DNA from 3 places in the Methylobacterium sp. BI1 genome. Region 3 is predicted to be linked to each of the others. Evidence: riboswitches for the same ligand, from Rfam matches in the RefSeq annotation. Region 3 holds a riboswitch; each other region holds the start of a gene.
What was found. Region 3 has a riboswitch for cobalamin ahead of AC1MGR_RS04535 (CbtB domain-containing protein). Riboswitches for the same ligand answer to the same signal wherever they lie in the genome.
Positions count from the first base shown of each region.

Region 1: another riboswitch for cobalamin. It lies ahead of AC1MGR_RS21350 (TonB-dependent receptor); the one in region 3 lies ahead of AC1MGR_RS04535 (CbtB domain-containing protein).
Region 2: another riboswitch for cobalamin. It lies ahead of AC1MGR_RS15325 (TonB-dependent receptor); the one in region 3 lies ahead of AC1MGR_RS04535 (CbtB domain-containing protein).

Region 1 covers NZ_CM155267.1:4,519,509-4,522,768, reverse strand. Annotated here, with positions in the region: gene AC1MGR_RS21360 (FdhF/YdeP family oxidoreductase) at 1-390, opposite strand, end outside; gene AC1MGR_RS21355 (hypothetical protein) at 680-991, shown strand; cobalamin riboswitch at 1,082-1,298, shown strand; gene AC1MGR_RS21350 (TonB-dependent receptor) at 1,407-3,260, shown strand, end outside.
Region 2 covers NZ_CM155267.1:3,265,564-3,268,823, forward strand. Annotated here, with positions in the region: gene AC1MGR_RS15325 (TonB-dependent receptor) at 1-1,386, opposite strand, end outside; cobalamin riboswitch at 1,698-1,899, opposite strand; gene AC1MGR_RS15330 (DUF2934 domain-containing protein) at 2,070-2,258, shown strand; gene AC1MGR_RS15335 (helix-turn-helix domain-containing protein) at 2,318-2,641, opposite strand; gene AC1MGR_RS15340 (type I secretion system permease/ATPase) at 2,937-3,260, shown strand, end outside.
Region 3 covers NZ_CM155267.1:933,922-937,181, reverse strand. Annotated here, with positions in the region: gene AC1MGR_RS04550 (hypothetical protein) at 1-403, opposite strand, end outside; gene cobO (cob(I)yrinic acid a,c-diamide adenosyltransferase) at 445-1,068, opposite strand; gene cobU (bifunctional adenosylcobinamide kinase/adenosylcobinamide-phosphate guanylyltransferase) at 1,065-1,577, opposite strand; cobalamin riboswitch at 1,684-1,876, shown strand; gene AC1MGR_RS04535 (CbtB domain-containing protein) at 1,931-2,107, shown strand; gene AC1MGR_RS04530 (CbtA family protein) at 2,135-2,890, shown strand; gene AC1MGR_RS04525 (DUF1636 family protein) at 2,883-3,260, shown strand, end outside.

The DNA of each region.
Region 1 (3,260 bases), 1.6 Mb from region 3:
GTCCCAGCTGGTGGCGACGTAGCGGTCGCTCGCCGCGTCGTAGCGCATCGGGTGCGTCAGGCGGCCCTCGCCCTCGAGCGCGTAGTCGGTCCAGCCGCGCAGCTCGGTCACGGTGTGCTTGGCGAAGAACTTCGGCGGCGTGCGCTTGTCGGTGGCCTCCCAGGAGACCGCCTTCACGCCGTTCTCGCAGAATTCGAACGAGGAGCCGTGCTCCGGGTCGCCCCAGGCGCAGCCGGGGCAGTCGAACCCGTCGGGCTGGTTGGCCTTCAGCATGGCGCGGGCGCCCGACAGGGGCGCCCGGCTGCCGAGCAGGTGCTTGCCGCAGCTTTTCAGGGCGCCCCAGCCGCCGGCGGCGGAGGAACGCTTCGGGGACGCGGCCGGGTGATCCATCGGGGAGTCCTGAGGCAGGGGGCTGAAGCACGGCTGGCGCGGCCGACGATCGGGCGCCAAGCGGAGCAGTCTCCCTTCAGCGATATCGCGATGCACAGCGCGCGCTCAATCACGCGAAAACGCAGGCCAGTCATGCCGTTAGGGGTACCATGCGTTTTTTGCAGGGCGGGTGAAGGGCGGGTTAAAACCGTTCCAGACCGCGCCGCGGCATCGGCGCAGGATCCACCCTGGCGGCGGGCCCGCCAATCGCTTAACCCTCCGGTCGAAACGGCGCGGGAGGACGGGCAGGATGCGGACGCCGGTGAGGATCTTCGCGGCGGCGGCCGTCGGCCTCGCGGTCGGCCTCGCGGTGATGGCACATGACCGGCAGATCGGTGCCGAATGGGCCGTGTCGGCCGAGCAGATCGCCGACGCGCAGGCCTACGGCAAGCCGGGCGTCGAACTGCCGCCGGGGCACATGGTGACCGAGCCCCAGCGCAGCGAGGGCGCGGAGCGGCTTCCCCTGAAGTGGATCCTGCTCGGCCTCGCGGCCGGCGGCGCCGTCCTGGCCGGGACGGGCCGCCGGCGGGAGCCGGCGCGGAAACCGGAGGGACGACGCTGACGCGCGGCCTGCCTCGTCCGGCGCCTGTCGCCGGCCGGGCACACCGGCCTGAAAACCCCGTCCGGCCATTGACGGCGCCCCCGCGCATCGGGCCTCCTGCCACCCGACGGTTCCTCTTCGTCGAGGATCAAAAGGGAACGCGGTGAGGACGGGAGTCCAAGGCTGCGGCTGCCCCCGCAACTGTAAGCGGCGAGCTCCTCATCAGCACGTCACTGGGTGAACGGTCCGTCAGGACCCGGGACCTGGGAAGACGATGAGAGGGCGGTGACCCGCGAGCCAGGAGACCTGCCGTCAGTCGTGGTCACACGCGAAACGCATCGGGCGGGGTGTCCTGGTGGGTGTCGGGGTGGATGCCGTTCGGCATCCAGGCCGGCCTCGTTCGCGGTGACGTGCCACAGACGTCGCCCGAGGTCCCATGTCGTCCTCTCGTTCCCGATCGTTTCCCCGTTCACGGCCCAGCTATCGATCCTGGCTCCTGGCCTCCTGCGCCGGCCTCGCGTCCACCGGCGCCGCGCTCCGCGATGCCGGCGCCCAGACCGCGCAGGCGGACCTCGCCGAACTCTCCGTGACCGCCGAGGCGCCGCCGACCGGCGGGGCCGGACCGGCCGCCAGTGCCGGGTTCGTCGGCGGGGTCACCGGGATCGGCGGCGGCCTCCGGACCGTCGATGCGGCGAGCGCCGGCGTGATCTCGGGCGCGGCCCTCAACAGCCGGCCGATCACCCGGCCCGGCGAGGTGCTGGAGAGCGTGCCCGGCCTCATCGTCACCCAGCACTCCGGGGAGGGGAAGGCCAACCAGTTCTTCCTGCGCGGGTTCAATCTCGACCACGGCACCGACATCGCCATCTCGGTGGACGGCATGCCGGTGAACATGCGCACCCACGCCCACGGCCAGGGCTATGCCGACCTCAACTTCCTGATCCCCGAGCTCGTCGGCGCGGTGGAATTCCACAAGGGACCGTACTTCGTCCGCGACGGCGATTTCGCCTCCGCCGGCTCCGTGCGGATCGACTACCTCGACACGGTAGCGCGCAACCTCGCGCTGACCTCGTTCGGCAGCTTCGGCTACAAGCGCGCCCTCAGCATCGCCTCCGCGCCCCTCGGCGAAGGCCACCTGCTCGTGGCCGGGGAGGCCCAGACCTATGACGGGCCCTGGGACGTGCCGGACCGGCTCGCCAAGCTCAACGCCGTCTTCCGCTACAGCCAGGGCACGGCCCTCGACGGCTTCGCGCTGACCGGCATGGCCTACTGGGCCAAGTGGAACGCCACCAACCAGATTCCCGAGCGGGCGGTAGGGGAGGGCCTGATCGGCCGCTTCGGCTCCCTGAACCCCACGGATGGCGGCGATACCGGCCGCTTCTCCCTCTCGGGCCGCTGGAGCCGGACGAGCGACGCCGGAGTCACCCGGGCGAGCGCCTACGTCATCCGCTACGGGATGAACCTGTTCAACGACTTCACCTATTTCCTCAACGATCCGGTGAACGGCGACCAGTTCCGCCAGCGCGACAGCCGGGTGCTCGGCGGTGGGGAGGTCAGCCACACGATCCAGGGCAGCCTGTTCGGCCTGGCCATGGAGAACGAGATCGGCCTCCAGACCCGGACCGACGCCATCCGGGTCGGCCTGTTCAACACCACGGCCCGGCAAGTCCGCTCCACCGTGCTGGACGACCGGGTGCTGGAGGCGAGCGCGGCGCTCTACTACGAGAACCGGGTGCGCTGGACCGATTGGCTGCGCACCAGCGTCGGCTTTCGCGCCGACGGTTTCCACGCCGATGTCCGCTCGGACACGCCGGCCAATTCCGGCACGGCCCGGGACGGCATCGTCAACCCGAAGCTGGGGCTCGTGCTCGGCCCCTGGTTCGACACCGAATTGTTCGTGAACTACGGCGGCGGCTTCCACTCGAACGATGCCCGCGGCGTCACCGCGACGGTCGATCCGACGAGCCCCCTCTTCAACATCAGCCGCTCGCCCTTCCTCGTGCCCTCGACGGGCTCGGAGATCGGCCTGCGCAACCGCAGTCTCAGTGGGTTGGAGACGGCCGTGACGCTGTTCCAGCTCGACTTCGCCTCCGAGAACCTGTTCCAGGGCGACAGCGGCACCACCGAGCCGAGCCGCCCCACCCGCCGCTTCGGCGTCGAGTGGACCAACCGCTACGCGGTCACGCCCTGGCTCTCCCTGGAGGGCGACCTGACGGTGACGAACGCCCGCTTCGCGGACCGCGATCCGATCGGCAACCGGGTGCCGGAGGCACCGACCACCATCGCCTCGGCC
Region 2 (3,260 bases), 2.3 Mb from region 3:
CCGGGCCCGGCCCTCGGCGGGGAACGTGCCCGGGTCGTAGGCGAAGGGATCGACGCTGGTGCTGGTGTCGAAGAAGAAGTTGTTGGTGTGCCGGAAGGCGATGTGGTTCACGTCGAACCCGGCCAGGACCTCGTTGCGGAACCCGAACAGGCTGCCGCGGACCGTGGCGTCGAGGCGGTTCCCGATCTGCTCCTGGCGGTGGTAGATCTCGAGGTAGTCGGAGCGGTCGATCCGCCCGGTGTCGCGGTTGAAGGCGTATTGCTCCACGTCCCGCCACTGGCGCCGGCTCTGCAGCCGGTAGGCGGTGTTGCGCACGGTCACGTCGGCGCTCGGCGTCCACTCGGCGCGCAGCTGCGTCCAGTTGTCGGTCCAGAGGATCCGGGCGTCGCGGACGTTGTAGTTGTTGAACCGGATGGATTCGAGGATGCGCCCGTTGACCAGGGGCGTGCCCCAGTAGCGGGTCGGCTCCTGATAGCCGAAATCATGGCTCAGGGTGACGGCGAGGTCCGGCGTCGCCTGCAGGGTCAGGGCGCCTGAGACCGCGAGGTTGCGGAAGCTGCCGTCCGGCGCGATCCAGCCCTCGGCGCGGTTGCCGCTGATGTTGAGGCGGTAGGCCAGGGCCTCGCCGATGGGGCCGCCGGAATCGAGGGCGAGCCGCGCGAGGCCGTCCGAGCCCAGGGCCGCGCGGGCCTCGTTGAGGGGCGTGAAGACCGGCTTCTTCGTCACCACGTTGACCACGCCGCCGATGGCGCCGTCGCCGTAGAGCACGGAGGCCGGGCCGCGCAGCACCTCGATGCGCTCCACGTTCCAGGTGTCGAACGGGAAGGTCACGGTGCCGGCGCCGACGAACAGGCGGGTGCCGTCGTAGAGCTGCTGGATCGAGTTCGGGCCGGCGAAGCCCCGGGCCGTGAAGGCGCCGTTGCCGTTGCCCGGGGCCGCCACCGTGGTGATGCCGGTGGCGTTCTGGGTGACGGCCTCCGCCACGGTGTTCTGGCCGCGCAGGCGGGTGGTCTCGCCCGCGATCACGTCGACGCTGGCGGGGGTCTCCAGTGGCGTCAGCCCGAGGCGGCTGGCGCTGCGGGCGGGACTGCGCAGGTTGAGCCCCTCGGCGGGGGCCGGGCCGCCGCGACCGGAGCCCGAGACCTCCAGGGTCTCCAGGGTCACGGCCGGCAGAGCTCCCTGCGTCTGGGACTCCCGGGTCTGAGCCCCGGCGGATATCGGCAGCAGGCCGCCGAGGAGGGCCGCCAGGGGCAGGACCAGGGTGGGCAGGACCCCGACGGGCAGAATTCCGACGGGAAGAAACCCGCCGGGAAGGAGCCCGACGGGAAGATCCTGGCGGGATCGCGGGGCGTTGGCGGTGCGGAGTTGGGTCTGTGCGACGGGCATGGGGCAACCGGGACAGGGCGCGGGCATCGGTCGGGACCGACGAGCCCTCCTCGCTAAAGCGAATGTTATAATGTTACAATCGCTGAAAGGTGCCGGACGCGGTCTTGTCCGCCACGCAGCCGCGTCCGGGCCGCGCGGAGCGGCCGGATCGGGCGTGGGCAAGCGGAACGCGCGGGCGAGGACGGGCATCGACGGGACGGCTGACGCGACGGGTCGCGCGAAGTGGCACGTCACCGCGAACGAGGCCGGCCTGGATGCCGAACGGCATCCACCCCGACACCCACCAGGACACCCCGCCCGATGCGTTTCGCGTGTGACCACGACTGACGGCAGGTCTCCTGGCTCGCGGGTCACCGCCCTCTCATCGTCTTCCCAGATGCAAGGCACCCAGTGACGTGTTGATGATGGGCTCGCCGCTTACAGTTGCGGGGGCAGCCGCGGCCTCGGACGCCCGTCCTCACCGCGTTCCCTTTTGATCCTCGATAAAGAGGAACCGTCGCGGATAAGCTAGGCCGTTTCCGGTACCGCAGTCAAACCCGTCCGGGGTTCGGCAACCGCCCCGTGGGCGGTCGGCCGGGGCGTATGCGCGCCGATCGGGGGACAAATCCCGCGGTGAAGCGTTGGCCCAGCAGGAAGAACCGGGCTGTGACGCTGTGACCGAGACTGAAGGAGCAGAGAGCACGATGTCCGAGGACGGGATCACGTTCGAGCGGATCCGCGAGCGCGCCCATGAGATCTGGGAGCGCAACCACCGCCCCGAGGGGTTCGAGGTCGAGTTCTGGCTGATGGCCGAGCGGGAGCTGCGGGCCGAGCGCGCCCGCACCACCCAGAAGGCGGACGCACCGGTGCAGGAGGACGCGGTCCGTCCCTGAACCTGCATCTCTCCCCGACACTGCAGGGGGCTGGCCCGGGGCCGCGGGCCCGGGGCGCCTCAGCCGTTCGGGGGCGGCGCCGCCGCGTCGTCCGCGAACAGGATCTCGTGGGTGAGCGGATCGTAGAAGCGCATCAGGTCCCGGACGAGGTCCTTGGCGGGAACGTCGAGGGCGGCGGCCCAGGCGCGGTAGCGATCCGGCGGGATCCGGCCGCGTCCGGTCTCCAGCTGCGAGATGAAGGTGTAGTACTCGGCCCCGACCAGGGCGGCGAGCTGGCGCTGGGACAGGCCGCGTGCCTCGCGCAGGTTCTTCAGGAAGCGACCGCCCTCCCGGCGCAGTTCCAGCACCCCCTCCGAATCCAGGCGTTGGTGGTGAGCGTACACGCGGGACATCCCTCCTCGGGCAGCGATGGTTGGGGCACGATCAATTTGTACAGTAAATTCCATATAGAGCAGGACCCGGGAGACTGTCCAGACGGCGCCGGTCCGGCCGGCGCCCGCGCGCGGTCGCGGCCCGGTCGCGCTGCCCGTCGTGGACGGCCCGGCGGCGTCGCCGGCAAGCTTGTTGGAAACAGTCCAAACTGCGCTATCATCGGCGGATGAAGAATTCAGACTCGGGATCGCCGGGGACGCTCAGATCTCGCGTCGCCTGCGCCCGCACGAGGATGCAGAGCGCAGCATGAACACGCAGACGACGCGGTCGGTGCTGAGCGACGGCCTGCGTGCGATGCGGCCCGTCCTGGCGACGGCGGTCGCCTTCGGGTTCTTCATCAACCTTCTGCTGTTCGTCAGCCCGCTCTACATGCTGCAGATCTACGATCGCGTGCTGCCGAGCCGGAACGAGACCACGCTCCTGGGCATCACCCTGATCGCGGTCTTCGGGCTCGGCGTCTACGCCGCCCTGGAGATGCTGCGCTCGCGCCTCCTCGTGCGGGGCGGCCTGATCTTCGACCGGCGGGTGGCGGAGCCGATCTTCGATGCCGCCCATCGCGGGGCGCTGCTG
Region 3 (3,260 bases):
CCTGGACCGCCCGGCCGAACGGCGTATCGGTGGTCTCGAGGAGGTGGTTCATCTCCGGGGTCAGGCGCTCTGGCACGTACCAGTTGTCCGCCTCCGACAGGACGTGGTCGCCGCAGGCGAGCCGGACCTGGCGATAGCGCAGCACCGTGTCGGGGCCGGCATTCAGGCGCCGGCGCGTCTCCTCCGAGGCCGGCTTGTCCGCGCCGCGCTGCAGGTTCGCCACGAGCCGGGGCGTCGCCGCCATGCCGTGCTCGGCGCACCAGCCCTCGAGGGTCGCGGTGGCGGAGCGGCTGGCGAGCAGCCGGGCGTTCAGACCCTCCATCACCGCCAGGGCCTCGACCCGGCCGAGATAGCTGGCCGGCCAGGACGGCGCGGGATCGGCGCGGAGCCCGTGCATTCCCATCACCGTGGACAGCGCGACGGCCGCACCGATGGCCGCCCGCATCAGAACTCGATCCCCACCTGGGCCTTCACCCCGGCGGCGAAGTGGTGCTTCACGCTGCCCATCTCGGTGACGAGGTCGGCGGCCTCGATCAGGGCCGGCTTGGCGTTGCGGCCGGTGACGATGACGTGGAGATCCGGGCGGCGGGCCCGGAAGGCCGCCACCACGGCGTCGAGGTCCAGGTAGTCATAGCGCAGCGCGATGTTCAGCTCGTCCAGCACCACGAGGCGGATCGTCGGATCGGCCATCAGGTCGAGGGCCTTGGCCCAGGCGTGCTCGGCGGCGGCGATGTCGCGGGCCTTGTCCTGCGTCTCCCAGGTGAAGCCCTCGCCGAGGGTGTGCCAGTCGATCCGGTCGCCGAAAGCCTTCAGGGCGTGCTTCTCGCCGGTGTCCCAGGCACCCTTGATGAACTGCACCACCCCGACGCGCCAGCCGTGCCCGAGGGCCCGCAGCATCAGCCCGAGGGCCGCCGTGGTCTTGCCCTTGCCGGGCCCGGTATTGACGATGAGAAGCCCCTTCTCGATCGTCTTCTCCGCCACCTCGGCGTCCTGGACGGCCTTGCGCTTCTCCATCTTCTCGCGGTGCCGCGCGGCCTCGATCTCGGCGTCGGTCTCGGCGTCGGTCATGGGGTGGCTCCGGGTTGGGGTTTCACGATCAGGGGAAGACCCGCCACCGTGAGGACGACGCGGTCCGCCTGGGCCGCGAGGCGCTGGTGCAGGCGCCCCGCCGCATCGCGGAAGCGGCGGGCCAGGGCGTTCTCCGGCACGATCCCGAGGCCGACCTCACTGCCGACCAGGACCACCGGGCCGGGGGCCGCCGCGCAGGCCGCGAGCAGGGCGGCGGTGGCGGCCTCCAGGTCGGCCTCGGACAGGATCAGGTTGGTGAGCCAGAGGGTCAGGCAATCGACCAGCACCGGCCCGCTCGCGGCGGCGACCGCCTCCGGCAGGCTCAGCGGCACGTCCTGCGTGATCCAGCCGTCCGGGCGGCGAGCGCGGTGGAGCGCGATGCGCGCCCGCATCTCGTCGTCCCAGGCCTGGGCGGTGGCGAGGTAGAGCCACGGGGCCGGACAGGCCTCGATCAGCGCCTCGGCATGGGCGCTCTTGCCCGAGCGCGCGCCGCCGAGCACGAGGGTCATACGGGGGGTCGGATGCGCCATGCGGAACGCTGTGCCCGAAATCGGGGCCTCCGGTCAAAGGCGGGAAACCCGCCCGGGCCGCGTTGTCAGCGCATCGGCAACCGCGTAGAAGCGTGGATCGGACGGTGCCCCGGCAACGGGGTGAAAAGGGAATGCGGTGAGGGGGCGACCCTGAAACCGCGGCTGCCCCCGCAACTGTGAGCGGAGACGGGACTGCCATCAGCCACTGGAGCGATCCGGGAAGGCGGCAGGACCAGCGACCCGCGAGCCAGGAGACCTGCCGTCGAACGTGGACCTGCCGTCCACGCCCTATCGTTGACGGCCGCCGGCGGGGTGGCCAGGAGATGAACCCGATGTCGACCAACACCCTCGTCCTGACCGGCACCCGCACCAACGAGCGCCTCGGCGCCGTGCTCGTGGCCGCCTTCCTCGGCCTCGGCCTCGTGTTCATGGCGGGCTTCGCCCCGGCGATGGCGCTGCACAATGCGGCGCATGACTTCCGCCACAGCCAGAACTTCCCCTGCCACTGAGCGCCCCCGCCTAAGGCAGACACTCCCATGATGATCCGGCTCGTGTCGGCGGCCCTGGTCGCCGGCTTCCTCGCGGCTGTCGTCGCGACGGGCCTGCAGCTCGCGCTCACCTCGCCGCTCATCATCGCGGCCGAGCGCTACGAGACGCAGGCCTCCGCCGCGCCCGTCCGGCCGATTCCCGCCTCGCTGATCGTACGGGTCCATGGCGGTCACGATCACGGCACCAAGGACCCCTCCGTGGCGGGCGGCGAGGTCGCGCCCGAATGGCAGCCCGGTCCCGGCCTGCCGCGCATGGCCTTCACGGCCCTGGCCACCCTCGTGGGTGGCGTGGGCTACGCGCTCCTGCTCGGGGCTGTGCTCCTCGCCTGCAACCGCGAGCCCAGTCCCGAGACGGGCCTGCGCTTCGCCATCGGGGGTTTCCTCGCGGTGGCGCTGGCCCCCGCCCTCGGCCTCGCGCCGGAACTGCCCGGCATGGAGGCCGCGCCCCTGGCCGACCGCCAATTCTGGTGGGTGATGACGGCCGTGGCCACCGCCGTGGGCCTTTACCTCATCGCGATCCGGCGGGCGCCGATCACCATCGCGGGCGGCATCGTGCTCCTCGTCGCGCCGCATCTCGCCGGCGCACCGGAGGCGAGCCACGCCGCCTCGAACCTGCCGGCCTCCTACGCCGCGCAGTTCGCCGCGCGCTCGCTGGGCATCGCCTTCGTGTTCTGGGCGGTGATCGGGCTCGCCTATGGCTGGGCCTGGGGCCTGTTCGGCCGGAAGCGGCCGTCCCATGCCTGAGGTCGAGATCGCGCTCGTCACGCTCTACGTCTGCGCCACCTGCCGGGCGGCCGGCGACACGTCCGAGCCCCGCGCCGGCGCCCGCCTGCTGGCCGCCCTCCAGGAAGCCGTGAACACCGGGGCCCACCCGGGCATCACGGTTGAGAGCGTCGAATGCCTCTCGGTCTGCAAGCGCCCCTGCACCGTGGCGGTCGCCTCGCAGGGACGCTGGACCTACATCTACGGCGACCTCGACCCGGTCGCCTCCGCCGGCACCATCCTGGACGGCGTTGCGCTCTATGCCGAGACGCCGGACGGCCTCGTGCCGTGGAAGGCGCGGCCCCAGGAATTCCGCAAGGGCGTCGTCGCCCGCATCCCGCCGTTTCCGCCG